Regions from separate parts of the Mesorhizobium sp. BR-1-1-10 genome, predicted to be linked through region 3. Evidence: predicted binding sites of a transcription regulator. Region 3 holds the regulator's gene; each other region holds the start of a gene.
The links. The regulator PhoB, encoded in region 3, activates phosphate uptake and scavenging genes when phosphate is short. The targets are predictions, from matches to a motif close to TGTCATNNANCTGTCAT.
Positions count from the first base shown of each region.

Region 1: LB555_RS21610 (acid phosphatase) is a predicted target of PhoB. The motif match lies at 4,860-4,876, and genes of this name have one in related genera.
Region 2: LB555_RS23450 (acid phosphatase) is a predicted target of PhoB. The motif match lies at 4,821-4,837, and genes of this name have one in related genera.
Region 4: ppk2 (polyphosphate kinase 2) is a predicted target of PhoB. The motif match lies at 3,279-3,295, and genes of this name have one in related genera.

Region 1 covers NZ_JAIUIL010000010.1:63,136-70,413, reverse strand. Annotated here, with positions in the region: gene guaD (guanine deaminase) at 1-638, opposite strand, end outside; gene LB555_RS21630 (uracil-xanthine permease family protein) at 775-2,109, shown strand; gene LB555_RS21625 (MaoC family dehydratase) at 2,261-2,728, shown strand; gene LB555_RS21620 (MaoC family dehydratase) at 2,725-3,183, shown strand; gene LB555_RS21615 (adenine phosphoribosyltransferase) at 3,343-3,888, opposite strand; gene LB555_RS21610 (acid phosphatase) at 4,120-4,815, opposite strand; gene LB555_RS21605 (cytochrome c1) at 5,098-5,970, opposite strand; gene LB555_RS21600 (cytochrome b) at 5,998-7,278, opposite strand, start outside.
Region 2 covers NZ_JAIUIL010000011.1:186,493-193,770, reverse strand. Annotated here, with positions in the region: gene LB555_RS23470 (PLP-dependent aminotransferase family protein) at 72-1,241, opposite strand; gene LB555_RS23465 (GNAT family N-acetyltransferase) at 1,418-1,876, opposite strand; gene LB555_RS23460 (hypothetical protein) at 1,975-2,469, opposite strand; gene LB555_RS23455 (DUF922 domain-containing Zn-dependent protease) at 2,529-3,164, shown strand; gene LB555_RS23450 (acid phosphatase) at 3,212-4,747, opposite strand; gene LB555_RS23445 (cytochrome-c peroxidase) at 4,961-6,202, shown strand; partial or broken gene LB555_RS23440 (GIY-YIG nuclease family protein) at 6,399-6,684, opposite strand; gene LB555_RS23435 (SDR family oxidoreductase) at 6,868-7,278, opposite strand, start outside.
Region 3 covers NZ_JAIUIL010000014.1:117,573-124,850, forward strand. Annotated here, with positions in the region: gene pstS (phosphate ABC transporter substrate-binding protein PstS) at 1-253, shown strand, start outside; gene pstC (phosphate ABC transporter permease subunit PstC) at 320-1,303, shown strand; gene pstA (phosphate ABC transporter permease PstA) at 1,307-2,158, shown strand; gene pstB (phosphate ABC transporter ATP-binding protein PstB) at 2,155-2,958, shown strand; gene phoU (phosphate signaling complex protein PhoU) at 2,984-3,691, shown strand; gene phoB (phosphate regulon transcriptional regulator PhoB) at 3,711-4,400, shown strand; gene LB555_RS26025 (ROK family protein) at 4,403-5,638, opposite strand; gene xylF (D-xylose ABC transporter substrate-binding protein) at 5,903-6,943, shown strand; gene LB555_RS26035 (sugar ABC transporter permease) at 7,181-7,278, shown strand, end outside.
Region 4 covers NZ_JAIUIL010000002.1:294,390-301,667, reverse strand. Annotated here, with positions in the region: gene LB555_RS04455 (glycosyl transferase family 90) at 1-944, shown strand, start outside; gene LB555_RS04450 (glycosyl transferase family 90) at 1,082-2,053, shown strand; gene LB555_RS04445 (aldo/keto reductase) at 2,077-3,120, opposite strand; gene ppk2 (polyphosphate kinase 2) at 3,392-4,312, shown strand; gene LB555_RS04435 (dihydrofolate reductase family protein) at 4,382-5,026, opposite strand; gene LB555_RS04430 (glyoxalase superfamily protein) at 5,171-5,284, opposite strand; gene hemB (porphobilinogen synthase) at 5,533-6,564, opposite strand; gene LB555_RS04420 (DUF2066 domain-containing protein) at 6,678-7,278, opposite strand, start outside.

The DNA of each region.
Region 1 (7,278 bases), on a different contig from region 3:
GGCGTGATCACCGGCTGGACAAGCGGCCTCTCGCCCGGATCCAATGACATGACGGCCTCGATGAAGCGCCTGGTATCCGAAACAGCGCTTGCCGCATCGGCATCGCGATAGAAGGGCGGACACTGTTCGGGGTCGTCCATCACCACCTTGCCGACCAGGGCACGCTGGCCTTTCTCAAGACATGTCTCGGCGAGCGCCACGCTCCCCGAGACATGGACGGTGGCGAAATAGAGCGCGGTGGTGGTGCCGTTGGCGAGCAGATTGTCGACCAGATCAGCATAGACCGCGCGAGCATAGTCCAAATCCGCATAGCGGGCCTCGAGCGGAAAAGTGTATTTCCGCAGCCAGACTTCGAGCGGCACGTCCAGCGCCTTGCCCATCTGCGGCCATTGCGGCGCATGGATGTGCAGGTCGACGAGCCCCGGCAGCAGGAACTGCCCCTCGCCAAGTTCCACCAGCCTGCCCGCCCGGCGGGCATCGCTTATCGTGGCCGTGTATTCCGGGTGGCCAGGCGCCAGGATCTCGGCGATGCGCCCCTGTGCATCGACGCAGAACAGATGCTCCTCCAGCACCTCCAGCCTGCCGCGCTCAGGCGTATGGAAGGCGGTGCCGAGCAGCATGAAAGGATCTGCCGTCATATCGTCGCTCCAGTGCTGCTGGCGGGCGGGGCTGCCAATGCGTGGCCTAGAAGAAAACAGTTGGCAAACATTTCCGCCGCTGTCCTTTGCCGCCGACTGATCCCATGATCGGCCGGGGATTTCCAGAGGGGACATCATGGAACGCGTTGCGCCAGAAATCAGTTTGATCGCCCAGCCGGACGATCCGTTGCCCCTGGGCAAGGCCGCCCTGCTCGGCCTCCAGCACGTGCTGGCGATGGACGTCTATATCGTGCCGTTCATCATCGCGTCGGTGCTTGCCTTCAGCGTCGGCGACGCTGGCGCCTTCATCCAGTCGGCCTTCGTGGCGGCAGGCATCGCAACCCTGATCCAGTCGCAGTTGCTGATGCGGCTGCCCGTCGTCCAGGGACCGTCCTTCGTCCCGATCGGCGCGGTGCTGGCGATTGCCTTTGGCGCCGGCGGCGGCCTGCCGGGCCTGTCGGCCGTGATCGGCGCACTCATTCCGGGCGCCATACTGGTCATGCTTCTGGGATCGCCCACAAAGCTCTTCCACCGCCTCGTCAACCGCTTCGTGCCGTCCATCGTCGGCGGCGCCATCATCATCGTCGTCGGCGTCGCGCTGATGCCGGTGGCACTGAAGGAGAGCGTCTTCGCCGTCCACGGCACCGCCACCGTCGGCGGCAACATCGTCCTCGCCTTCGTCGCCGCGGCGGTGCTTGTCGGCTGCATGCTGACCGGCATGGCGCTTGGCGCGAAAGGCGCATGGCTGCGCCTGCTGTCCGTGATCATCGCGCTTGTGGCTGGCAGCGTGGCCGCCGCCTTCATGGGCCAGCTCGACATGACGGGCGTTTCCGCCGCGACCTGGTTTTCCATGCCGCGCATCGCCTTCCTCAATCTCGACGTCACCTTCTCCTGGTCGGCGACGCTGACCATGCTGATCGTCTACATCGTCGTCCTGGCCGAAACCACCGGCACCTGGTTCGCGGTCGGTGCCGTCATCGACAAGCCGCTCTCGGACGAGCAGCTCGACCGGGGCGCCACGGGCGAAGGCCTTGGCTGCCTGATCAGCGCGCTGCTGTGCAGCACGCCGGTCACCGGCTATTCGTCCAACGCCGGCATCATCGCCATCACCGGCATCGCCAGCCGTGCCGCCTTCGGGGCGGCCGGCATCTTCCTGGTGCTGTTCGGGCTGATCGGCAAGCTTTCGGCGGTCATCGCCTCAATCCCGGGGCCGGTGATCGGCGGCGTCTTCGGAGTGCTTTGCGTCGTCATCGCCATGAACGGTTTTCGGGTGGTGCGCGGGACGCCGCTGACCGAACGCAACATGCTGGTCATCGGCCTGCCCATCCTGATGGCGCTGTTCGCCACGCTGGTACCGCCGGATTTCGTCAAGACGCTGCCCGATATCGTGCAGTACATTCTGGGCTCATCCATAGCCTTCGGCGCCGTCTGGGCGATTGTCCTGCACCAGATCCTGCCGAACGCCCGCTAGGCGATCGGAGGCGCCGCGGCTGGCCCCTACGGCCGCCGCGGGCCCGATCGCGCCGGCTGGCTCACCAGAAAGGGCTTGACCAAATCGCCCGCGGCCTGCATCCGGGTTTGCCGATCCATACGGATCGCGCGTTCTGCAGGGATGCCAGACCATGACCGGCAAGACATGGGCCTATGAGGACTTCGTCGAGGGGATCTCGTTCGATCTCGGCACCAAACAGGTGAGCGCGGCCGAAATCATCGAGTTCGCCAGCGAGTTCGATGCCCAGCCGATGCATCTCGACGAGGAGGCCGGCAAGGCGAGTATCCTGGGCGGCCTCTCGGCTTCAGGCTGGCACACCTGCGCCATGTTCATGCGCATGCTGTCCGATGCCTTCCTGCTGGACTCCACCTGCCAGGGCGCACCAGGAGTCGATCAGGTCAAATGGAAGAAGCCGGTGCTCGCCGGCGATACGCTGCGGGGCAGCCTGGTGGTTCTGGCCAGGCGCCTGTCGAAATCGAAGCCGCAACTCGGCTTCGTGACCATGCGCAGCGAACTGGTCAACCAGCGCGGCGAAAGCGTCTTCGAGCTCGAGAACTCCGTCATGTTCCTGACGCGCGACGCGGGGAATGCGGCATGACGCTCGACGAATTCTTCCGCATCGGCACCACGGTGACGCTGGGCTCGCACAGATTCGAGCCCGAGGCGATCAAGGCGTTCGCCCGCAAATACGACCCGCAGATCTTTCACATCGACGAAGAGGCCGCGAAGAAGAGCGTGCTCGGCGGCCTCTGCGCCTCCGGCTGGCATACCGCCGCCACCTGGATGAAGCTGAACCTGGAGAGCCGCCTGGACGCCGAAGGCTGGGACGGCCCGGTGCCCGAATTCGGCCCCTCGCCCGGATTCAAGAACCTGAAGTGGCTGAAGCCCGTCTTTGCCGGGCAAACCATCACCTTCACGCGCACGGCGCTGTCCCACCGCCCCATCGCGTCCCGCCCCGGCTGGCGGTTGCTGGCGCTGCTCTGCGAGGCCACTGATTCGACCGGCGGCAAGGTGCTGGAGTTCGAAAGCGCGGTGCTGGTGAAGGTGGAGTAGTTTCTTCCTTCGCCCCGTTTACGGCGTGGCCGAAGGGCGGATGAGGGCGGCACCCGCGCTGGTTATCGTGTTGCCTCCCTGCCCTTCGCTATCGCTCCGGGCGTTCGAGATCTTTGAAAGGTCCACTGGACCTTTCAATTTGCCTTCGGCAAACCGGTCTCAAACCCCCTCGAACCCGATCAGCGTTCGCACCGGCACGCCGAGCGCTTCGAGCTTGGCGCGCCCGCCCAAATCCGGCAGGTCGATGACGAAACAGGCGGCGAGAATGTCGGCGCCGATCTGGCGCAGCAGCTTGACCGCCGCTTCAGCCGTGCCGCCGGTGGCGATCAGATCGTCGACCAGGATCACCTTCTCGCCGGGCGCGACGCCGTCCTTGTGCATCTCCATCTCGTCCAGCCCGTATTCCAGGCTGTAGGCGACGCGCACGGTCTCATAAGGCAGCTTGCCCTTCTTGCGGATCGGCACGAAGCCGGCCGAGAGCTGGTGAGCAACGGCGCCGCCCAGGATGAAGCCGCGCGCTTCGATGCCGGCGATCTTGTCGATCTTCTGCCCGGCATAGGGATGCACCAGCTCGTCGATGGCGCGGCGGAAGGCGCGCGCATTGCCGAGCAGCGTGGTGATGTCGCGAAACAGGATGCCGGGCTTGGGATAGTCCGGGATGGTACGGATCGAGGCCAGCAGCGTGTCTTCGAGAGAAGGTTTCATGAAGCGGCTCCGAATGATCCGGCTGACAAAGTGAAACGGCGCGGGGCCGATCGTAACCCGGCGCGACCGACAACGGCTAGCGCGATGTGGCGACCGAGACAAGCGCATCCGGCAAAGGAATTGACTACGGGCTGGGAGCAACCACCAGGCGATTTTCCTCCTGTTGGGCGCAGCCACGAAAAAGGGGCGCCCGAAGGCGCCCCGCTCGAACGGATGGCTATCGGCCAAATCCTACATGCCGAGATCGGAACGAAGCTCCGCCCTGGCCACGTCGTACTCGGCCTTGAAGTCATCCCGGTTGAGCAGGACGGCGGCGATGACGCTGCCGGAAATCTTGCCCATCTCGACGTCGGACGGATAGTGGATGCCGCCGACGATGCGGTTGTGGGCGAACTCAGCCGCGCGCGCCATGATCTCAGCACGCCTTTCCGGAACCATGTCGGACAGGATGATGCCCATCATCGTGCCGACGGTCGCATGGCCGGACGGCCAGGAACCGGAGCTCGACAGCTTGACCACCGGCTTGACGAGATCGCTGAGCTGGTGCGGACGCGGGCGCTTCCAGACATCCTTGGCCGGATCGACGACGGCGCCTTCGGTCTCCACCACGCGATCGAAGAAGGCGCTGAATTTCGGCAGCTTGTCCTTGTTGAAATTCGGCCCCATGACATCGGCGAAACGCCAGACGTTTTCCTCGGCGTCGGCGATGGCGCGGGCTTCCATCTCGGGTGTGCGCGTGACCTGCATGGTCAGCACTTCGCCAAGCTCGGCCTTGGTCTCAGCCGAATCATTGGCCGGCGGCGGCGGCAGGATCATCGTCAGGTCGACATCCTTGTTGGTGATGAATGGTTTTGCGTCTTCGGCGCGGGCCGCGGAACCTACGACGAGCAGCAGCAGGCCTGCCGCAAGCGATGCGTATCTTTTCATGGGCGTGATCCTTTGATGAGAGCGCCGCAGGATCGCGATGTGTGGTGACGGCCATGTGACACCGCCGAGACGTGGAGGCGCAATCCACTCAAAAAGCAGAAAGGGCACCTCGCGGCGCCCCATGTTGTACACTGAACGGCCCAGGGCCTTTGAGATTCAGGTCAGGCCGAATCGAAAACGATGGTTTCCGAGAACCGGAGCGGAGCGTACTTGAAGTACGTGAGCACCGGAAGCGCAGGAAGCCATCGTTTGCAGACCGGCCTCACCTGAAGATCAACAGGCCTAGTGCGCGACGGCTTCCCACACCTTGCGCTTGGTCAGGTAGACCAGGGCGCCGAACAGAAGCAGGAACACCAGCACGCGGAAGCCCATCTTCTTGCGGTCTTCCATGTGCGGCTCGGCAGCCCATGTCAGGAAGGCAGCCACGTCGCGGGAATACTGGTCGATGGTCTGCGGCGAACCGTCGTCATAGGTGACCTGGCCGTCGGAGAGCGGCTTGGGCATCTTCAGCGACACGCCGGACATGAAGTACGGGTTGTAGTGTGTGCCTTCGGGGATGACCATGCCGGCGGGCGGGGTCTGGTCGTAGCCGGTCAAGAGCGAATGGATGTAGTCGGGACCACCGGCATCATACTGGGTGAAGATATCGAAGACGAACTGCGGGAAGCCGCGCTCGACGCCGCGCGCCTTGGCCAGCAACGACATATCCGGCGGCGCCGCACCGCCATTGGAGGCAGCGGCGGCTTCCTCATTGGCGAATGGGGCCGGGAAATGGTCGGACGGCTTGCCGGGACGGTCGAACATGTCGCCGGCATCGTTGGGGCCATCATGGATTGTGTATTCGGCTGACAGCGTCTTGATCTGCGCGTCGCTGTAACCGAGGTCCGAAAGCGTGCGGAACGCCACCAGGTTCATCGAATGGCAGGCCGAGCAGACTTCCTTGTAGACCTTCAGCCCGCGCTGCAACTGCGCCTTGTCATAGGTGCCGAACGGGCCGGTGAAGCTCCAGCTCATTTCCTTCGGCTCGTTGATCGGGAAATGCGTCGGTGCCGCCGCGTTGTGCGCCTCTTCGGCCGCGAACGCCCAAGTGCCTGCAACTCCGGTGCCGGCGGCCACGAGGCCGACCAGCGCAAGCGAGGTGAGAATCTTTTTCATGCCAAATCCCCTTAGATTCTCTACCGCTCAGCCCTTGGTCTCAGGTGCTGCCGTGGCGCCCGCCGGATGCCCGCTGCCACCCTTGTTCTTTTCGAGCACCGCCTCGGTGATCGAGTTCGGCAGCCTGCGGGGTGTCTCGATCAAGCCGAGCACCGGCAGCGCGATCAGGAAGAAGGCGAAGTAGAACAGCGTCGCCATCTGCGCCATGAACACATAGCTGCCTTCCGCCGGCTGCGAGCCCAGCCAGCCCAGCAGGATGGCATCGGCCACGAACAGCCAGAAAAACAGCTTGTACCAGGGCCGGTAGACCGCCGAGCGCACCTTGGAGGTGTCGAGCCACGGCACCAGGAACAGCATGACGATGGCGCCGAACATGCACAGCACGCCGCCGAGTTTGGAATTGATCGGCCCGATGTTGAACGTGATGGCGCGCAGGATTGCGTAGAACGGCAGGAAGTACCATTCCGGGACGATATGGGCCGGCGTCTTAAGCGGGTTGGCGACCGTGTAGTTGTCCGGATGGCCGAGATAGTTCGGCAGGTAGAAGACGAAGTAGGCGAAGACGAACAGGAACACGATCATGCCGAACGCGTCCTTGATGGTCGCGTAGGGCGTGAAGGCCACGGTATCTGTCTTCGACTTGACCTCGATGCCGGTCGGGTTCGACTGGCCGACGACATGCAGCGCCCAGACATGCAGAACGACGACGCCGGCAATCATGAACGGCAGCAGGTAATGCAGGGCGAAGAAGCGGTTCAGCGTCGGATTGTCGACGGCGAAGCCGCCGAGCAGGAGCTGCTGGATCCAGTCGCCAACCAGAGGAATGGCGCTGAAGAAGCCGGTGATGACAGTGGCGCCCCAGAAGCTCATCTGCCCCCATGGCAGCACATAGCCCATGAAACCGGTCGCCATCATCAGGAGGTAGATGATGCAGCCGAGGATCCACAGCAGCTCGCGCGGCGCCTTGTAGGAGCCGTAATAGAGGCCGCGGAAGATGTGCAAATAGACGGCGATAAAGAAGAACGAGGCGCCGTTGGCGTGCATGTAGCGCAGCAACCATCCGGAATTCACGTCGCGCATGATCTTTTCGACCGAACCGAAGGCGAGATTGGTGTCGGCCGTATAGTGCATGGCCAGCACGATGCCGGTCAGGATCTGCGCCACCAGCATGATCGCCAGGATGCCGCCGAAGGTCCACATATAGTTCAGGTTGCGCGGCACCGGATAGGCGATGAAGCTGTCATAGACCATCCTGGGCAGCGGCATGCGGGCGTCGAACCAGCGTTCGATACCGGTCTTCGGCGTGTA
Region 2 (7,278 bases), on a different contig from region 3:
TTACGCAATTCCTGGGGAAAGCGCTGGGCGCTTTCCCGGGAAAACCATTTGAGACTTTCGTGGAATTTGCTCTAACCCTTGAGCAGCGCCGCCAGCCGGGGAATGCCCTCGCTCACCGCGCTGCGGGTGGCCAGCGTGAACGACAGCCGCAGCGTGTTGCGCCCGGTGCCGTCGGCGTAAAAGGCGTTGCCCGGCACGAAGGCGACCCGCGCCTCCTTCACCGACCGTGCCAGGAGGTCCGTGGCGTCGGTGCCCTCCGGAAGCGTCACCCAGACGAACATGCCGCCTTCCGGACGGCTCCAGGTCACCCCCTCCGGCATGTTGGCTTCAAGCGCGCCGAGCAGGCCGTCGCGGCGCTCGCGGTAGGCGCCGATGAGTTTTTCCACCTGGCCGTCGAACACGGCTTCGGCGACGCGGTGCATCACCATCTGGTTGACGGACGGGCTGTGCAGGTCCGAAGCCTGCTTCATCAGCACCAGTTTTTCCACCACGTGGCGCGGCGCGCAAACCCAGCCGACACGCATGCCCGGCGACAAAATTTTCGAGAACGAGCCGCAATAGAGCGTGCGCGCCTTGTCGATGCCGCCGGACCTGATGCAGTCGAGCGCCAGGATCGGCGGCACACCCTCGCCGTCATAGCGCAGCGCCCGGTAGGCGGCATCCTCGATGACGGCGATGTCGAGCTCGCCGGCAAGGTCGAGCACCGCTTCGCGCTGCTTTCGGTCCAGCGTGTTGCCGGTCGGGTTGGCGAAATCGGGCACCAGATAGGCGAATTTCACCTTGCCGCCATTGGCGGCGGCGGCAGTGTGGTAGGCATCGGGCGTCATGTTGCCGCCCTCGGGCCGCAGCCGGTCATAGCGGGGCTCGTAGGCGTTGAAGGCCTGCAGCGCGCCGAGATAGGTCGGCCATGTCACCAGCGCGGTATCGCCTGGCGACAGGAACAGCTTGCCGAGGTAATCCAGCGCCTGCTGCGAGCCGGAAGTGATGAAGATGTTGGCTTCGTCGCAGGCCACGCCGAGCTTGCCCATTTGCCCGGCGAGCCAGCGCCGCAGCGGCAGATAGCCTTCCGAAACCTGGTATTGCAGTGCTGCCCCCGCTTCCGGGCCGCCGAGCACGTCGGCATAGGCATCGCGGATGGCGTCCGCCGGAAACAGCGACGGATCGGGAATGCCGCCGGCGAAGGAGATGATGTCGGGCTGGTCGAGCAGCTTCAACAGCTCGCGGATTTCGGAGGCCTTCATGCGCGATGAGCGCGAGGCCAGAAGGTTCAAAAGGGTCACGACACGCCTCCCCGGACGTTTTTACAATAGGTCAACCTGACTGACCTATATCCGCTTTGCCAGGCGATTTGAATAGTGCCTGAAGGGCTTCCGCTATACGCCAGTCACCGCCAGGCCCGAACCGGCACGGGTTTCCGCTAAAGGCTCTTCTTGTAACCAATATGGCTGGCACTGAAGCCGAGCCCTTCATAAAAGCGGTGCGCATCCGCTCGCCCCTTGTCGGTGGTGAGCTGCACAAGGCCGCAGCCCCGCGCCCGGCACTCGTCGATCGCCCATTCGAACATCTTCTTGCCGACGCCGTCGGAGCGCCTGTCGCTGACAACGCGAACCGCCTCGATCTGCCCGCGCCAGCCGCCCTTGCGCGAAATGCCGGCAAGGAAGCTGATCTGCAGGGTGCCGATTACCTCCGCGCCATCCACGGCCACGGCAAGCAGCTGATTGGGATCGGCATCGATGGCGTCAAAGGCATCGATATAGCCCTGCGCCAACGGCAACGAGGCGTCTTCGCGGGCGGCACCCAGCGGATCGTCGGCGAGCATGGCGACGATGGCTGGCAAGTCGGAGGCTTGCGCCTTGCGGAATTGGATGTCGGTCATGGACGTGAGATACGGCCGCCCGGCGCCGGCGGCAAGCCGCTAATGGAATGGAGATCAATGGGCGGCAGGACAACGAGGGGGGCGCAACCTCTCGAGGTTCAATCCGCGTCGCCCGCGGGCTTCGCCTTGCCGCACTGCGCCAGCACCTTGCCGATTGCGCCACTGGAACCCTTCAGCGCAAAACTGATCGAACCATATTTGGCAGCGCTGACCGACACGTCCCCCTTGGACCGCAACAGGTCGAGCAGCGGGTCCCCCTTCTCCAGATCGGCCACGAAATAATTGTACATCGCCTCCAGCTGCAGGGTCTTGGTCACCGTCTTGCCGTCGGCCTTGAAGTCGAACGCGCCGCTGATGCCCGGTTCCAGTTGTTGGCCGCTGGCGCCCAGATCGTAGCTCAGCACCGGTTTGTCGTAGCAATTGAGCATCAGATAGGCGTCGCCCCTGGGCCCGCCGCAGACCGAAGCGGTCAGCACGCTGCCACCCTCGTCTTCCTCCATCTTGGCGCTCCAGCCGCCGCAGGATGCCGCGAAGGCCGATTGCGAGCCAAGCACCGCCGCCAAGGCACCGGCGGCAACGAGATTTCTTCTCATGACGTCTCCCTCCGGGCCATTTGCAGCGCCCGCCGGCAGCATATAGGAAAAGCCGTTGAATGGCATTGCATGTGCCGCGCGCCTTGGAGAGAGCGGTGTTGAGAACCTTTGGTCGCCTGTGTTTTCCGACCGCGGCCCTGGTGGCCTTGCCGCTCGCCGCGCATGCCGAATGGAAGCCGGTCGAGAAGGTCGAGACCTACGCCATTTCAGGCCAGTCCGGGCTCGAGCTCTACCGGTCGATTGGCGAGAACGGGCCGAATGTCGGCATTACCCGCGCCATTGCTCACACCAATTTCAAGCTGACCTGGACCAGGGATTATCAGCCGCGTGCCGGAGCCTGCGTGCTGGTCTCGGCCAAGCCAAAGCTCATCATCACCTACACCTTGCCCAGCCCCTCCTCGCCGCTGCCGTCCGCCATCCAGAAGAACTGGGAGGTTTTCCTCGCAGGCGTCAGCGCCCACGAAAAGGTGCATGGCGCGACCATTGTCGACATGGCGCGCAAGATCGAGGCGGCGACGGTCGGCCTCACCGTTCCCGACGATCCCAAATGCAGCAAGATCCGGGTCGAGATGACCAAACGCCTGTCCGCCCTTTCGCAGGCGCAGCGGCAGGCAAGCCGCGATTTCGACCGCATCGAACTCGGCCAGGGCGGCAATCTGCAAAAGCTCATTCTTGCCCTGGTCAATGGCGGCTGAGCCACCGCGCCTCGCGGCGCGGCGGCGTATTCGCGGTTCGCTCCGCCCTAGCGGCTGAGATCAAGCGCGGCTGACAGATCCCCCATCGGCGGCTCGCCATTGGCGGCCAGCGCCTTGTCGCGGGCGACGATGCCCGTCAGCACCGGCAGATCGTAGCGCGCGGTGATGAAGCGCAGGATCGACGTCGTATCGTATTGCGTGTGGTCAACCGTGCCCATCCTGGCATAGGGCGAGACGATGAAGGCCGGGATGCGGTTGCCCGGGCCCCAGCGGTCGGCCTTGGGCGGCGCGACGTGATCCCAGAAGCCGCCATTCTCGTCATAGGTGACGACGACCAGCATGTGGCTCCATTGCGGGCTCTTCTCCAGATGCGCGACGAGGTCGGCCAGATGCCGGTCGCCCGATGTCACGTCGGCATAGCCTGAGTGCTCGTTGAGATTGCCCTGCGGCTTGTAGAAGGCGACCTGCGGCAGCTTGCCGTCGTCGATCGCCTTGATGAACTCGGCGCCATCCAGGCCGCCATCCCTGAGATGCTCGGTGCGCGCTGCCGTGCCGGGCGCGTAGGCGGCGAAATAGTTGAACGGCTGGTGGTGGAACTGGAAGTTCGGCACCGGCGTGGCGTTCTTGCCGTCGAGCGCCGTCTGCCAGGCGCCGGCGTACCAGGCCCAGTCGACCCCCTTCAGCGACAGGAGATCGCCGATGGTGATGTCGTGCTGCGGCGGCAGCGTGGTGGGCGCGGCCGGATCGGCCAGCGCCTTGTCACCGCCCTCGGCAGGCTTGTTGGCGCTCGGCTGATAGGGCGGCTGCATGGTGTTGACGGCGTAAAAATCGGGCGTGATGGCGCCGTCATTGACGAATTTCGGCACGCCGCCCAGCGCCGACGGCGGCGAATTGTCGGCCACCTTCAAGGTCGTTCCGTCGGCCTCGACCACGGCGATCTGGCCCTTGATCGGACTCGTGTCGGCATGCGGATAGACCGGCGTACAGGCGCAGGCGAGCTGGAAATGGTTGAGGAAGGAGCCGCCAAAGGCGCCCTGGAAGAAATTGTCGGCCAGCACATATTTCTTCGCCACCTGCCACATCGGCAGGCTCGAGCCGTCATAATGGCCCATGACCAGCCCGCCGGAATCGGCCCAGGCGACGAATTTATCGTTCTTGCCGCCGTCGATCTGCATCTGCTCCTGGTAGAAACGGTGCCACAAATCGTGGGTGATGACATTGGTGCCTTCGTTGAAGCCCTTGGGATCGTCGATGGCGAAGGCCGCGTTGGCGAGATGCGCGGTCTGCGCCTCCGTCACCACGGGCGTGACGCCCTTTCCGGTCAGCCCGCCCCAGGCCGGCGGCAGTTCGGTCAGCGGCTTGCCATCGCGATCGAGCTGGCGCGCCTGTTCGGCCGAGACATTGGCCAGCCCATTGGCGCCGGGGAAGCCACCATAAAGATTATCGAAGCTGCGGTTCTCCGCATAGATGACGACGACGGTGTCGATCTTGTCGAAGCCGGGAGGGGCGGCATTGGCGGCCGCAAGGGGAAACAAAGCCGAACCGGCCAGACAGAAGGAAGTGAGGAACTTGAGCCTCGTCATGGAAAGACCTCGTGGCAGACTTTAACTAGAAGAGCTATTGCGCGGGAACCATAGGCAGCTAACGTGGATGCCTTGTCACCTTTGTGACATCCGCCGCCGCGGCGAACACGGTTTCGTGAGCACTGGGACCGGTCATCAATCCGTTGCACTGCGTTCTTATTTCCGGGCCAAAGCGGACCGTGCCCCATGATGACGAGACGATGGAAAAGCCTGATGATCGCGAGTGCCGCGATCTCGGCATTTGGCTTTGCCGCGCCCGCGAATACGGCGGGGCCGGACGGGGTCCATCCCGGTCCGCTGTCGCGTGGCCAAGCCTTCGCACGCGCCGAGGCGCTGACTGCCTTGGGGCGAAGGATGTTCTTCGACCCGGCGCTCTCGGCTTCGGGAAAACAGGCCTGTTCCTCCTGCCACGATCCGCGCCATGCCTTCGGTCCGGCCTCGGCATCTCCCGTCGAGATGGGCGGCCCGAACCTCGACCTGCCTGGCGTGCGCGCGGTGCCGTCGCTGCGCTATCTCGAGGCGGCACCCGCCTTCACCGAGCATTTCCACGATTCCGAGGACGAGGGCGACGAGAGCGTCGACAATGGCCCGACCGGCGGTCTGACCTGGGACGGCCGCGCCGATCACGGTGTGGACCAGGCGAAAATCCCCCTGCTCTCGCCCTTCGAGATGGCAAACAAGGATGCCGTGGCGGTCTCCGCCGCCTTGCGCAAGTCAGCCTATGCCGATGACTTCAAGGCAACCTTCGGCAACGATGTCTTCGACCGCCCGGACGATGCCTTCGACGCCGCCGCCGAGGCGCTTGGCACGTTCGAGCAGAGCGCGGTCGACTTCTACCCCTATTCCAGCCGCTACGACGCCTTCCTCGCCGGCAAGGCGACGCTATCGGCGCGGGAATTGCATGGCCGCGCCCTGTTCGAGGACGAGGCGAAAGGCAATTGCGCCTCCTGCCACCTCAGCGAACCGGCCAATGACGGTGAGCCGCCGCAATTCACCGATTTCGGCCTGATCGCCATCGCCGTGCCGCGCAATCCGGCCATCCCGGCCAACGCCGACCCGGCCTATGTCGATCTCGGCCTGTGCGGTCCCCTGCGCACCGATTTCCGTGGCCGCACCGACTATTGCGGCCTGTTCAAGACACCGACCCTGCGCAACGTCGCACTGCGCAAGAGCTTCTTCCACAACGGATATTTCCACACGCTGCGCGAAGCGGTGGCCTTCTACGCCAGCCGCGACACCGACCCCGGCCGCTGGTACCCGAAAAACGCTTACGGTACGGTCGATAAATATGACGATTTGCCAAAGGCTTACTGGCCGAACTTGAATCAAGACCCGCCCTTCGGCGGCAAGAAACCCGGCGACAAGCCGGCGCTCGACGATGCCGAGATCGACGACATCGTGGCGTTTCTGCAGACGCTGACGGATGCGGATCAGGCGGCGAAGCGGTCGCAGTGAACTGGGAAGCCACGTCGTAAGGGTCGCTAGTTGACGTGGGGATTAGCCGAAGCCCTCCCTCGCTTCGTCATCCTAGGGCGGAGCAAGGAGCGAAGCGACGCGGCGCAGACCCTAGGATCCATGCCGCGACGCTTGCGACGGACAAAACGGTGCCGAACCTGGCTCCAACCTCCGACGAAACGCCATCAAACCGCGACCAACCTGTTCCGCGAAACAGCTCGAACCATTCCGGATTGGTCTTCTCGATCAGTTCGATCTTCCATTGTCGCGACCAGCGCTTCAGCGATTTCTCGCGTTGAATGGCGTCACGAATGTCGAAATGTTCCTCGGTACCAGACCAACCGCTGCACACCGTAGCGCCTGGTGAAGCGCGAACCTTCGCCGGATTTGTGCTCCGGCATGCGGCGACCGAGATCGTTGGTGACACCGATGTAGATGGTGCCGCCCTTCTGGCTCGCGGTCACGTAAACATAGCCGGTCATGCGTTGACGGTAACCGCCAACCCGTCCGGGGACTATCCTCGTTCGCCGTATTTTTTCGGCCCACGTCGCGGCATGGATCCTAGGGTCTGCGCGGCGTCGCTTCGCTCCTTGCTACGCCTAGGATGACGAAGGGAGGGAGGGCTTCGGCTAATCTGAGAGGTATGGGATCGCCGCAGCCGCCTCTCACAGCGCCCGGATCACACCCCCATCCACGCGGATATTCTGCCCGGTAATATACCCTGCCCCGTCCGACGCCAAAAACGCGATCGTCGCGGCGATCTCCTCTGATGTGCCATAGCGCTGCATCGGCACGTTGTCGCGGCGCTCTTCGGTGGCGGGCAGGCTGTCGATCCAGCCGGGCAGCACGTTGTTCATGCGCACATTGTCGGCCGCGTAGGTGTTGGCGAAAATCTTGGTGTAGGCGGCAAGGCCGGCGCGGAACACGGCCGACGTCGGGAACATCGCGTTCGGTTCTGCTACCCAGGCCGTCGAGATGTTGATGATGGCGCCGCCCTTCTGCTTGACCATCTGCGGCGCCACGATGCGCACCGGCCGGATGACGTTCATCAGGTAGACGTCCATGCCGGTGTGCCA
Region 3 (7,278 bases):
CATCACCAACGAGCCGGGCGACGCCACCTGGCCGATCGCTGCCTCGACCTGGGTGCTGATCCACAAGACCCCGGACGATGCCGCAGCCACCGGCGAAGCGCTCAAGTTCTTTGCCTGGGCCTACAAGGACGGCAAGGAAACCGCCAAGGCGCTCGACTATGTGTCGATCCCCGATAGCGTCGTCGACCTGATCAAGGCTTCGTGGAAGGCCGACATCAAGGCCGACGGCAAGCCCGTCTACGCCGGCGAGTAATATCTTTCTGGAGGAGCGCCGCCCCGCGGCGCTCCTTTTCAATCAACACAAAGAGCCGAGCTTGACATGAGCGCTGCCCACGAAGCCTTGCCAGCCATTCGAGGTTCACGCGACGCCACCGTCAGACGGTTCGCGTTGACCGATTCGATCTTCCATGGGCTGACCCGCGCCGCCGCCATTCTCGTGCTGGTGCTGCTCGGCGGCGTCGCCATCTCGCTGTTCGCCGGTTCCTGGCAGGCACTGTCGACCTTCGGCTTCTCCTTTCTGACCACCGAGAGCTGGAATCCCGTCACCGAGAAATTCGGCGCCCTGGCGCCGATCTATGGCACCATCATCACTTCGGCCATCGCCATCCTGATCGCTGTGCCGCTCGGCATCGGCATCGCCATTTTTCTTACCGAGCTTTGCCCGCGTCCGCTTCGGCGCCCGATCGGCATGGCGGTGGAACTGCTGGCCGGCATTCCTTCGATCATCTACGGCATCTGGGGCCTGTTCGTGCTGGCACCGTTCCTGCAGACGACAGTGCAACCTTTCATCATCAACGTGTTCCACGGCATTCCCGGCCTTAACAGCCTGTTTGCCGGGCCTCCTTATGGCATCGGCCTGCTGACCTCGGCGATGATCCTGGCCATCATGATCCTGCCTTTCATCACCTCGATCACCAAGGATGTGTTCGATACGGTGCCGCCGGTGCTGAAGGAGTCCGCCTACGGCATTGGCTGCACGACCTGGGAGGTAACACGCCGGGTCGTCGTCCCCTACACCCGCATCGGCATCATGGGCGGCGTCATGCTTGCGCTCGGCCGTGCACTCGGTGAAACCATGGCGGTCACCTTCGTCATCGGCAACGCCCACCGGATCAGCGCCTCGCTGTTCGCGCCGGCAACGACGATCTCGGCAACCATCGCCAACGAATTCACCGAAGCCGTCGGCGATCTCTACACTTCCTCGTTGGTGGCGCTCGGCCTGATCCTGTTCGTCATCACCTTCCTCATCCTTGCCATCGCCCGCTACATGCTGATGCGCATCGATGCCCGTACCGGAGTCTGACCGATGTCGACAGCCGCATCGCTTCACCAGAGCCGCAAGCGCAAGAACGGCGTGATGATGACGCTCTGCGTCGTCGCCGCCGGCATCGGCCTTGCCTGGCTGGCGCTGATCCTCGGCGCGCTGCTCTATAAGGGCCTGTCGGGCGTTTCGCTCTCAGTGTTCACGGAAATGACCCCGCCGCCCGGTGATGCCGGTGGCCTGCTCAACGCCATCTACGGCAGCATCGTGATGACTATTATCGGCATCGTCGTCGGCACGCCGATCGGCGTGCTGGCCGGCACCTACATGGCCGAATATGGCCGCTTTTCGAAGCTCACCACCGTGGTGCGCTTTATCAACGACATCCTGCTGTCGGCGCCCTCAATCATCATCGGCCTGTTCGTCTACGAATTGATGGTGCGGCCGATGGGACATTTCTCGGCCATCGCCGGTGCCGTGGCACTGGCCATCCTGGTCATTCCCGTCGTGGTGCGTACCACCGAGGACATGCTCAACCTTGTGCCGAACGCTTTGCGCGAGGCCGGCACGGCGATTGGCGCGCCGCGCTGGGTGGTGATTCGTTCGGTGGCCTACCGCGCGGCGATGTCCGGCATCGTCACCGGCATATTGCTGGCCATTGCCCGCATTTCCGGCGAGACGGCGCCACTTCTTTTCACGGCGCTCAACAACCAGTTCTGGTCGAGCAATCTCAATGCGCCGATGGCCAGCCTGCCGGTGACCATCTTCCAGTTCGCTCTCAGCCCTTACGAGGAATGGCAGCAACTGGCGTGGACCGGCGCACTCATAATCACATTGACGGTTCTCGCGCTCAGCATCTTTGCGCGCAGCCTGACCGGACGCAGAGAGGACAAATGAGCCAGATGTTGTCTCCAGACATGACGATTGCGACAGACGCAGCCGCCAAGGCGAAGATCGAGGTCAAGAACCTCAATTTCTACTACGGCCAGTCGAAGGCGCTGAAGGACATCACCTTGTCGCTGCCCGAGCGCAGCGTGACGGCCTTCATCGGACCATCGGGTTGCGGAAAGTCGACGCTGCTGCGCGTCTTCAACCGCATCTACGAGCTCTACCCCAAGCAGACCGCCGAGGGTCAGGTGCTGCTCGACGGCCAGAACGTTCTCGACCGCTCGCAGGACCTCAACCTGTTGCGCACCAAGATCGGCATGGTGTTCCAGAAGCCGACGCCGTTCCCGATGTCGATCTATGAGAACATCGCCTTCGGCGTCCGCCTCTACGAGAAGATCGGCAAGGCCGAGATGGACGGCCGTGTCGAGCAGGCGTTGAAACGCGCCGCGCTGTGGAACGAAGTCAAGGACAAGCTCAACGCCAGCGGCCTCAGCCTGTCGGGCGGCCAGCAGCAGCGGCTTTGCATCGCCCGCACCGTGGCGGTCAAGCCGGAGGTCATCCTGCTCGACGAGCCGGCCTCGGCGCTCGACCCATTGTCGACCGCCAAGATCGAGGAATTGATCGACGAGTTGCAGGCCGACTACACGATCGTCATCGTCACCCACAACATGCAGCAGGCCGCGCGCGTGTCGAAGCAGACGGCTTTCATGTATCTGGGCGAGCTGGTCGAATTCGACAAAACCGAGAAAATCTTCACGTCGCCTCGCGAGAAGCGCACGCAGGACTATATCACCGGCCGCTTCGGCTGATCTCACGCATACGAGGACCAGGATCATGGCCGAACACACAGTCGCAGCCTTCGACGAGGATCTCGGACAGATCAGCAGGCTGATCAGCGACATGGGGGATCTCGCCGGCACGATGGTCGGCGGCGCCACCAAGGCGCTGCTGAATTCCGACAACGCGCTGGCACAGCGCGTCGTCTCCGACGACGCCATCATGGACGCGCGCCAGCGCGAACTCGATGATCGCGCCATCACCCTGATCGCCAAGCGCCAGCCGATGGCCGACGATCTGCGTCATGTCGTCGGCTCGATCCGCATGGCGGGCGATCTCGAACGCATCGGCGACCTTGCCAAGAACATCGCCAAGCGCGTCGGCTCGGTCGGCCTCACCGCCACGCCGCGCGACCTGTCGCATTCCATCGACTCCATGGCGCAGCTGGTACTGATCCAGGTGCAGGGCGTCGTCGAGGAATATGCGGCGGGCGATGCCGCCGCCCTCGCCAAGCTCAGGAATGACGACGAACGCATCGACGTCAAATACACTTCGGTCTTCCGCGAACTCCTGACCTACATGATGGAGGATCCCCGCAACATCACGGCTTGCACGCATCTTTTGTTCTGCGCCAAGAATCTCGAACGCATCGGCGACCATGTGACCAACATCGCCGAGAATGCGTATTATGTGCTGACCGGCACGCAACTGCCCGCCAACCGTCCGAAGCAGGACGAGACGGCGATGTCGGTGCCGGCGGCTTGACGGCAGGGATGATCGATCGATGATCGCGCCACGCATCATGGTGGTGGAGGACGAGGAGCCGCTGGGCGTGCTCCTCCGCTACAACCTGGAGTCCGAGGGTTACCAGGTCGAGGTGGTGACACGCGGCGACGAAGCCGAGATACGCCTCCAGGAAAACGTGCCCGACCTCCTGGTGCTCGACTGGATGGTGCCGGCGGTTTCCGGCATCGAACTCTGTCGGCGCCTGCGCATGCGGCCCGAGACGGAGCGATTGCCGATCATCATGCTGACGGCGCGCGGCGAGGAGAGCGACCGCGTGCGCGGCCTCTCGACCGGCGCCGACGACTATCTGGTCAAGCCGTTCTCGACGCCGGAATTCATGGCCCGGGTCAAGGCGCTGCTGCGCCGCGCCAAGCCGGAAGTGCTGTCCAGCGTGCTCAAGGTCGGTGACATCGTGCTCGACCGCGAATCGCACCGGGTCTATCGCAAGAAGAGCGAGATCCGGCTCGGACCGACCGAGTTCCGGCTGCTCGAATTCATGATGCGCCATCCCGGCCGCGTGTTCTCGCGCAGCCAGTTGCTCGACAATGTCTGGGGCGAGACGATCTACATCGACGAGCGCACCGTGGATGTGCATGTCGGCCGCCTGCGCAAGGCGGTCAACAATGGCCGCATGCCCGATGTGATACGCACCATCCGTGGCGCGGGCTACGCAATCCGCGAGGATTGAGATCAGGCCACGTTCTTGCCGGATCTCACCTGCACGCCCGGCGCGAAGATCTCCTGGTCGACGAAGGTGAGCGCGCGCATGGCGCAGCCCTCGCGGATCAGCGGCAATTCGTTCGGCTCTGTATCGAAGGAAATCGACGTCGAATGCTGGCCGCCGGCGGTCTGGGCGATGGCCTCACGCAAGGCCGGCTCGATCAGATCGAAGGCGGCGGCGCTGACGCCGACCATCGCAACCGGCGCCGGATCGATCAGCGCGAACAGGCTGCCAAGGCCATAGCCCAGCGCCTCGCCGGCCTTGCGATAGGCCTCGCGCTCCGGTCCGTCTCTTTCGCGCGCCGTAGCCGCCAATGCGCGCATGTCGGCGTCGCTGACGTCGACCGGTTTGGCGTCCTCACCCATCTTTCCTGCATTACGCCAGATGGCATAGTTGCCGGCATAGGCCTCGACGCAGCCGCGCCGCCCGCAGCGGCAGAGCGCGCCGCCCGGGCGATGGATCATGTGGCCGAACTCGCCGCCGGAGGAATGGGTGCCGGTGAACAGCTCGCCCTTCAGCACCAGGCCCATGCCGATGCCGTGCGAGAGCAGGATGGCGATGAAGTCGTCGCGGTAGCGCTCGGGGTCGCGCCAGCGCAGCGCCACAGCCATCATGTTGCAGTCGTTCTCCATGGTGGCGGGGATGCCGAATTCGGCTTCGAGTATATCGGCGAAGGCAATGTCCGTCTGCGGCGTGATCGGCGACCACAGCATGGCGCGCGCCTCGGTGTCTGTGATGCCCTGGATCGCCAGCGCGATGCGGGCAATGCTGGCGACATCGAGGTCGGGATCCTCGAGGCGGCGCCGGACGATGGCCACGCATTCGCCGATCAGCGCCTCGCGCGACATGGTCAGCGTGTCCAGCCGGCGCTGCTCCTCCGATATCACCTGGCCGGCGTAGTCGATGAGGGCGACGGAGAGGAAATTCAGCGACAGCACCACGGTCATGACCGCCGCGGCCTCGGGGTTGAGACAAAGGCCCACCTGCGGCCGGCCGCGTTTCAGTGAGCCGGCCTCGTTCGGCTTGCCTTCGCTCAGGATACCTTCGCCGATCAGGTCGGCTGATATCGCCGATATGGTCGAGTGGCTGAGGGCGGTAGTAGCGGCGATCTCGGTGCGCGAGGGCTGGCCACCCCGGCGCACGGCTCCAATCACCATTGCGCGGTTGCGCCGGCGCAGATCGTCGTGGCGGATTCCGACCGACATCATTCCCTCCCCGTCGCCGTGGTTCTTGACGCCCCCTCGAACACCTCCGGCAACGGGTCGAATACTGGCAGAAGCGGCTGGGGCTGTCATTTATTTATTGCGGGGCTCGAAAAAAGGCTTCTGGCACCTCAAAATGCGTCAGAATCAATGTTGACAGTGCTCAGGCGATGGACCAGTGTTTTTTCGAGGCTCGAAAAAATAGGGCCTTTGTGCCGGCCTTAGGGCCAGTTTGGTCGCGCCACACGCGGGCGCAGGGAGGATATCATGAAGAGATTCACAGTCGCCATTCTGGCGGGTGTCGCCATGTCGCTGACGCTGGCGTCGGTCGCGCAGGCAAAGGACAAGGTCATCGGCGTGTCGTGGTCCAACTTCCAGGAGGAGCGCTGGAAGACCGACGAGGCGGCCATGAAGAAGGCGATCGAGGCCGCGGGCGACAAGTACATTTCCGCCGATGCGCAGTCCAATCCCGGCAAGCAGCTGACCGATGTCGAGAGCCTGATTTCGCAGGGTGCCAATTCGCTGATCATCCTGGCGCAGGACGCGTCGGCCATCGGCCCGGCGGTACAGAAGGCGCTCGACGAGGGCATTCCGGTCGTCGGCTATGACCGCCTGATCGAGAACAAGGACGTCTTCTACCTGACCTTCGACAACAAGGAAGTTGGCCGCATGCAGGCCCGCGAAGTGTTCAAGGTGAAGCCTGAGGGCAATTACGTCTTCATCAAGGGCTCCGGCGCCGATCCGAATGCCGACTTCCTGTTCTCGGGCTCGATGGAAGTGCTGAAGGCGGCCATAGACAGCGGCAAGATCAAGAATGTCGGCGAAGCCTATACGGACGGCTGGCTGCCCGCCAACGCCCAGAAGAACATGGAACAGTTCCTCACCGCCAACGACAACAAGGTCGACGCCGTGGTCGCCGCCAATGACGGCACCGCCGGCGGCGTCGTCGCGGCGCTGACGGCGCAGGGGCTCGCCGGCACCGTGCCGGTCTCCGGCCAGGACGGCGACCACGCCGCGCTCAACCGCATCGCGCTCGGCACCCAGACCGTGTCGGTGTGGAAGGACGCGCGCGAACTCGGCAAGAACGCCGCCGAGATCGCCTCGCAACTCGCCGACGGCAAGAAGATGACCGACATCGCCGGCGTGAAGGACTTCACGACGCCTGGCGGCAACACCGTCAAGTCGCTGTTCCTGACCCCGGTGGCCATCACCAAGGACAATCTCAACCTCGTCATCGACGCCGGCTGGATCAAGAAGGACGAAGTCTGCACGGGCGTTGCCGCGGGCAGCGTCGCGGCCTGCAACTGAGCTTGATCGCCTGAAAAGTCGGAAACGCCGCGGCGTGGAACGGTCAGTGTTCTGAACACTGGCCGTTCCAATTTCCTTGTCTTCGCAATTCCGGACGAAAAACCCTTACGCACTTTTCCTGGAATTGCTTCCAAGCCGCGGCGTTTTCCCGACAAGATTTGTGTTTCCGCCGCTGGCGGCTAACTTCTGGGCTCTGGTCCGGCTCCGCGTCAGACGGCAAGCCGCTGGGAGGACATCATGACCGACACGACCTCAACCTCGCAGGCCGATACGGCGCGTGCGTCGGAACTCGGCGCGGTCGCGCGTTTCCTGAAGGCGACCGAGATCGATACCCG
Region 4 (7,278 bases), on a different contig from region 3:
GAGTTTTCTATTATGCGAGAAACGTCGCGCGCGATGTCGCTCCGCAAGCGTTGTTTCGTGCCCGGCTGGCTGGCCGTCTCGAAAGGGCCAGGCTTTCCGGTGAGGCGGCGCGCCGCAGGCTGAATTACTACAACAAGTTGCAGGATGGTTTCGCGCCAAGCGCCGATGCCATGCGCATCGGCAAACTGCCCTTCACGCCGACCATGTACTATTACGACCTGAAGGAGTTCGCCCGCTACTTCGATCCCGGCCTGCTCATCGACCTGGAATTCGGCGACGTCAGGAATGTCCCCAAGGTGCCTTCGATCGTCAAGGACCGGCCAATCTGTGCTGACGACAAGAACGCGATCATCATGAAACTCGACAAGTTTCGTCATTTCCAGATGCCGGCTGACGCGATGTCGTTCGCCGACAAGCTGCCGTCCGTTGTCTGGCGCGGTGATCTCAACAATCCGATCAGGACAAGATTTCTGAACGCTGTGCGCGACCTGCCGTTCTGCGATGCCGGTTCGCACAAGCCGAACGCACCGCCCGAATACGCCAGGCCTTTTCTCAGCATCAGCCAGCACCAGCGCTATCGCTACATCGTCTCGCTCGAGGGCAACGACGTGGCGACCAATCTCAAATGGATCATGAATTCGAAGTCGCTCTGCATGATGCCGCCGCCGACCTATGAGACCTGGTTTGCGGAGCGGCAGCTCGAAGCCAACGTCCACTATGTGCCGCTCGCGGCGGATTTCTCGAACCTTGAGGACCACGTCGCCTATTTCGAGCGGAATCCGGCGGAGGCGGAGCGCATCATCGCGGCTGCGAACGCCTATTGCCGGACATTCGACGACGAACAGACCGAGCAGACGATCTCCCTGCTGGTGCTCTACAAATACTTCGTGCTGTCGGGCCAGATCAAACCGGATGCCGAGGTGTGGCGCTACATAACGGGCTAGTTGCGGCGCTCGGTCGAGGCCGCCAGCCGCATTCGGGCGCTATCGGAATGCGTGGCTGGATGGTAGGGCAATCATGCTGCGGGAACCATCCCGACCTTCACTTGTTCAACCGCGTTTATCTTTGATCAAAAGAGTCCATGGCCACCCTCCAACGAACGACGGCAAAGGTCTTCTACTATGCGCGGAACGTCATGCGCGATATCGCGCCCCAGGCGATCTTCCGGCGGCGATTGGCCAGCCGCCTGCAGCAGGCCAGGCTCTCGGACGAGGCCGTGCGCCGGCGACTGAATCACTACAACAAGCTGCAGGACGCTTTTACACCAGGCCCGGATGCTGTGCGCATCGACAAGATACCGTTTGAACCGAGCATGTACTATTACGACCTGAAGGAATTTGCCCGCTATTTCGATCCATCATTGCTTATCGACCTGAAGTTCGGTGATGTCATCGGCGTGCCCAAGCTGCCGACCCTCGTCAAGGACCGGCCGATCCGCGCCGACAACGGCAATGCCGTCGTCATGAAGTTCAACAAATTCCGCCACTTCCACATGCCCGTCGATACCGTCGCCTTCGCCGACAAGCGCCCTGCCGTGGTCTGGCGCGGCGACCTCAACAACCCGATCAGGACACGGTTCCTGGATGTCGCGCGCGACTTGCCGTTCTGCGATGCCGGTTCGCACAAGCGCAGCGCACCGGCTAAGTACAGCAAGCCTTTCCTCAGCATCAGCCAGCACCTGCGCTATCGCTACATCGTCTCGCTGGAGGGCAATGACGTGGCGACCAACCTCAAATGGATCATGAATTCCAACTCGCTCTGTCTGATGCCGCCGCCGACCTACGAAACATGGTTTGGCGAGAGCCAGCTCGAGGCCGGTGTCCACTATGCGCCGCTCGACCCGGATTTTGCCGATCTCGGCGAAAAAGTGCGCTATTTCGAAGCGCACCCGGCCGCGGCGGAGCGCATCATCGCCGCAGCCAATGCCTATTGCCGCAAATTCTCCAATGAACGGGACGAGCATGCGATCTCGTTGCTGGTCCTCTACAAATATTTCGTGCTCGGCGGCCAGATCGAACCCGATCCCGAACTCTGGCGGTTTATCGGCAGCTAACTCTGCTCTCGGCCTGACGCCGATCAGATATCGCTGCGGTCGAGAACCAGGTCGGCGGGGCCGAAGCGATCCTTCGCTGTCAGTTGCTGGTGCCAGTAGGGGTAGAGCAGAGCCGGCCGGCTGACCGCGTCGAGGCGCTGGCGTTCTTCGGTGCCGAGCTTCAGGGCCGCCGCCGCAAGGTTGTCCTTGAGCTGAACGTCATTGCGGGCACCGATCACCAGCGAGGAGACGGCAGGGCGTCCAAGCAGCCAGGCGAGCGCCACCTGCGCCGCCGAGACGCCACGATCCTTGCCGATCTCGACCAGCACATCGACAATCCGCCACAGCCGGTCCTCGTCGCGGATCGGCGGCTCGGACCAGCCGGCAAGCTGGCGAGCGGTCGGGCTGTCGCGGCGGTATTTGCCCGACAGCAGGCCGCCGGCGAGCGGGCTCCAGACCAAAACGCCCAGCCCCTGGTCGACCGAGATCGGCAAGAGCTCGTACTCGGCCTCGCGCGCTTCCAGCGTATAGTGGATCTGCTGGGTGACGAAGCGTTGCTGGTGACGGCTGTCGCTGATGGAAAGCGCCTTCATCACCTGCCAGCCGGAATAGTTGGAGCAGCCGATGTAGCGCACCTTGCCCTGGCTGACCAAACTGTCGAGCGCGGCAACGGTCTCCTCGAGCGGAGTGAGGCCGTCCCATTGGTGGACGAAATAGATGTCGATGACATCGGTCTTCAAGCGCTTCAGGCTGCTCTCGCATTCACGGATCAGATGATGGCGCGACAGGCCCTCGTCGTTCGGGCCCTTGCCGATCCGCATCCGCGCCTTGGACGCGATCAGCACATCGTTCTTGCGCTTGCCGCCGAGAGCTTCGCCTATGATCTCTTCGGAGAGGCCGTTGGAATAGACATTGGCGGTGTCGATGAGGTTGATGCCGGCATCGATGCACATATCGATCATCCGCTTGGCTTCGGCGAGATCGCTGTTGCCGACCGCGGCGAAGGGCCCGGCGCCGCCGAATGTCATGGTGCCAAGCGTCAGTGTCGAAACCTTCAGGCCGGAACGGCCAAGGGTGCGGTATTCCATGTCAGATCCTCACGATTTTGTTGAAGAGGCGTGCCGGCAAGGCAGGCCTGGAAGGCGACCGCGCATTTGTAGGACAATTCGGCCGGCTTGTCGCCATGCGACGACGGTCGATCGATCGTACATTGCGGAATTTGAAACGCCGGCAATTGCGCCTGTGCTGCAATAAAACCGTCACTGCCGGCCTATATTGAAGTCGGCTCAGGTGTTTCCATTGGCCAGCAATTGGAGCGCCCAGTGGTAACCGACAGGGCTTGCAAGCGGAGCAGTTGATATGACCGAGCTGAAACAGAATTCCCCTGCCAAGGACTGGCTTGAAGCCGAGCTCGCCGACACGCTCGACGAGGACTATGAGCTCGAAATGTCGGAGCCGGCCCTCTCGATGGAGATCGCCAAGATCTACAAGAACTCGCATCCGCCTTCGATCGATCGCATGCAGTATTTTCGCGACCTGATCAGCCTCCAGTCCGAATTGATCAAGCTGCAATCCTGGGTCGCCTACCACAAGAAGAAACTGGTGGTGATATTCGAGGGCCGCGACTCCGCTGGCAAGGGCGGCGTCATCAAGCGCATCACACAGCGGCTCAATCCGCGTATCTGCCGCGTCGTGGCGCTTCCGGCTCCGACCGAACGCGAGAAGTCGCAATGGTATTTCCAGCGCTATGTCCCGCATTTGCCGGCAGGCGGCGAGATCGTTTTGCTCGACCGCTCCTGGTACAACCGCTCCGGCGTCGAACGGGTAATGGGTTTTGCCAGCCCCGAGCAGGTCGAGGAGTTCTTCCATGACGTGCCGGAGTTCGAGCGCATGCTGGTGCGCTCGGGCATCACCGTGGTCAAATATTGGTTCTCGATCACCGACGAGGAACAGCAAATGCGCTTCCTGATGCGGATCCACGACCCGATGAAACAGTGGAAGCTGTCGCCGATGGACCTGCAGTCGCGGGTGCGCTGGGAACACTACACCAAGGCCAAGGAGGAGACCTTCGCCCGCACCAACATTCCCGAGGCGCCCTGGTTCATCGTCGAGGGTAACGACAAGAAGCGCGCGCGGCTGAACTGCATCGACCATCTGCTCAAGCAGCTGCCGTATGAAGAGGTGCCGCACGAGGAGATCACGCTGCCGGAGCGCGTCTTCAACCCGGAATACGAGCGCCAGGTGCTGCCGCGCGAGCTTTACGTGCCGGAGAAGTATTGAGCGAGAGTTTTGTCTTTCTCCCCGTATAGTGACGGGGAGAAATGGGCTTTCGTCGAGGGTTTCGCCACCTTACGCCCGCTTGATCACCACGTGCGTGGCCAGTGCCGTCGCCACCTGTTCGCCGCACTGGTAGCCCAGATTCAGCATGTCGAGGCCCGCAAAAAGGTTCTCGCCTCTGCCAAGCAGCACCGGCGAGATCGCCAGGTGCATCTCGTCGATCAGCTTTTCCTGCAGATACTGCCGGATGGTGGAGACGCCGCCGCCGACCCGCACATCCTTGCCTGACGCGGCGGCTTTGGCTTGTTCGAGAGCCGAATGGATGCCGTCGGTTACGAAATAAAAAGTCGTGCCGCCTTCCATCACGATGGGATCGCGCTTGTAATGAGTCAGCACGAAGGTCGGGACGTGATAGGGCGGATTGTCGCCCCACCAACCCTTCCAGCTGTCGTCAGGCCACTCGCCCCGGATCGGCCCGAACATGTTGCGGCCGAGGATCCAGGCGCCGACATTCTCGAAGCTGCGCGCCGCAAAGTCTTCGTCAACGCCTGTCTCGCCGCCTTCCTGGCCAAACATCTTGCGGAAGGTGCGAGTGCTGAAAGCCCATTTGTGCAGGGCCGGTCCGCCGACACCGAGCGGATTTTCAAGGCTCTGATCGGGACCGGCGCCATAGCCGTCAAGCGACAGGCTGAAAGCGTTGACGCGAAGTTTGGACATGAGGACCTCCTCCTTGAGAACCGGTTGTATTTTGCAAGTGGTTTCTTCTAGCAAACTGATCTTGAATTGCAAGCGGTTTTCGAGGCGGAAAAAAGGTATTTCCGAATCTTGCCGCCAAGCTACGGTCGCCGCCTCATTGGCCGGTCAGTGGCGCGCGACGATCTCAAGGGCCTCGCTGTGCCTGATCGGCAGGTCGCGGGCGGCAAGCGCCTCCCGCATGGCTTTCGCCATCGTCTTGGCATCGCGATAGGCAAGCATGTCCGTTTCTTCGGGTCACGGCGAAGCCTTTGTCAGTGCCCGCAATGCCGACACCTTCGCCCGACGGTGAAACGGGTCAGGAAGCATCCTCAGGAGGCGTTCGCCATACCTCTTGGCCGAGGTGCGGGCTGCCGGCCGCTCCCATCATAGCTGCAGCCGCCAGTTTTTGTCAGCGGGTTTTCGATAGAACCGCCGACCAGTCGAAAGAGTGGTGACATCTACTGAAGTGCCTTGCCCGGGAAGCCGGGCTACCCCTTCAGCATCACAGCCACTTCGGGTGCGAAATAGGTCAGGATGCCGTCGCAGCCGGCGCGCTTGAAGGCGAGCAACGATTCCAGCATCGCCTTCTCTCCATCGATCCAGCCATTGGAATCAGCCGCCTTGATCATCGAATATTCGCCCGAGACCTGGTAGGCGAAGGTCGGCATCTGGAATTCGTCCTTCAGCCGGCGGATGATGTCGAGATAGGGCAGGCCGGGCTTGACCATCAGCATGTCTGCGCCCTCGGCGAGGTCCTGTTCGGCCTCGCGCACCGCCTCGTCCGAATTGGCGTGGTCGATATAATAAGTCTTCTTGTCGCCCTTGAGCAGACCGGCGGTGCCGACCGCCTCGCGATAGGGGCCGTAGAAGGCCGAGGCGAATTTGGTGGCGTAGGACATGATCGCCACGTCCTGGAAACCGCTGGCGTCGAGCGCGTCGCGGATGGCGCCGATACGGCCGTCCATCATGTCGGACGGCGCGATGATGTCGGCGCCGGCCGCTGCCTGGATGACGGCCGCCGCCGCGACCTGTTCGACGGTCTCGTCATTGACGATGATGCCATCGCGCAGGATGCCGTCATGGCCATGGCTCGTGAACGGGTCGAGTGCGGCGTCTGTGATGATGCCGATCTCGGGTACCGCGTCTTTGATGGCGCGTGTGACGCGGTTGATGATGTTTTCAGGGTCGAGGATGTGGGAACCCGTCTGGTCGCGCAGGCCGAGATCGACGTTGGGGAAGGTGGCAAGGGCCGGGATGCCGAGCTTGGCCGCCCGTTCGGCCTCCTTGACGGCAAGGTCGACCGAAAGCCGGAAGACGCCGGGCATGGCGGCAATCGGCTCTCGGACATTCCTGCCCTCGACGACGAAGATCGGCCAGATCAGGTCGTCGACCGAAAGCCTGTTCTCCTGCACGAGCCGGCGCGACCAGTCGGCCTTGCGCATGCGGCGCAGGCGGCGGCTGCCGGTGACGTCATCGACGCTGCGCGCGCCGGCAGCTTTTGCTGGGGTGAATTTGTTCATGGCCAAAACTCCGGATCGGTGGCTTTTACCACGAGCCCTTGGTGCTGACCAATGCGACACGTTTGTGCCAGTGCCGAAAGCTCCCTGTAGCGCTGTCCACCACGCCTGTTGGTTCAGGGCTGCCCGTTGCCCGAAAGGATCTGTGCCGCGCCTCCGATTGCCACGCGGAACGCCTCGTCGAAGCTGACACCGCGCACCTGCCAACGATAGGTCTTGCCGTGATCGGCCAGTCGCCAATCGGCGATCCACCCCAGTTCCTCGTCGCTCCATACGATGCTGCCGGCGAGCGCTCGGTCGCCTCCGGCTTGTTTGGCCACCCGATCCAGCCTTGCCATGTCCGTCGCGCGTAGCGCTCCTTCACCAAAGTCGGCAAGTTGCGCGGCTTTCGGAAACGCGACATGCATCAGCATCGGACCGGTGGCATTGACGAAGGATTCGCGCATCGTCTCGCCACGTCCTTCCTCGGCGCTCAGCATGAAATGCCGCGCGCCTTGTTCGGTCGTGAGGAAGACGGTGAGTGTCGGTCGATCGCCAAGCCAGGGCCTGCTGCCGAGCGACGCCAGCAGCCTGTCGATCACGTCAGGTTTGTAGAAGCAGGTGAGATCATGCGGCCGGTCATGCGTCCCTTGCTCGTCATGGATCGGAATGCCCTCCATCCGGTCATGGTAGCGGAACGAGTCGACAAAGCTGCCGGCCTTGTCGCGCAGCGCGTCC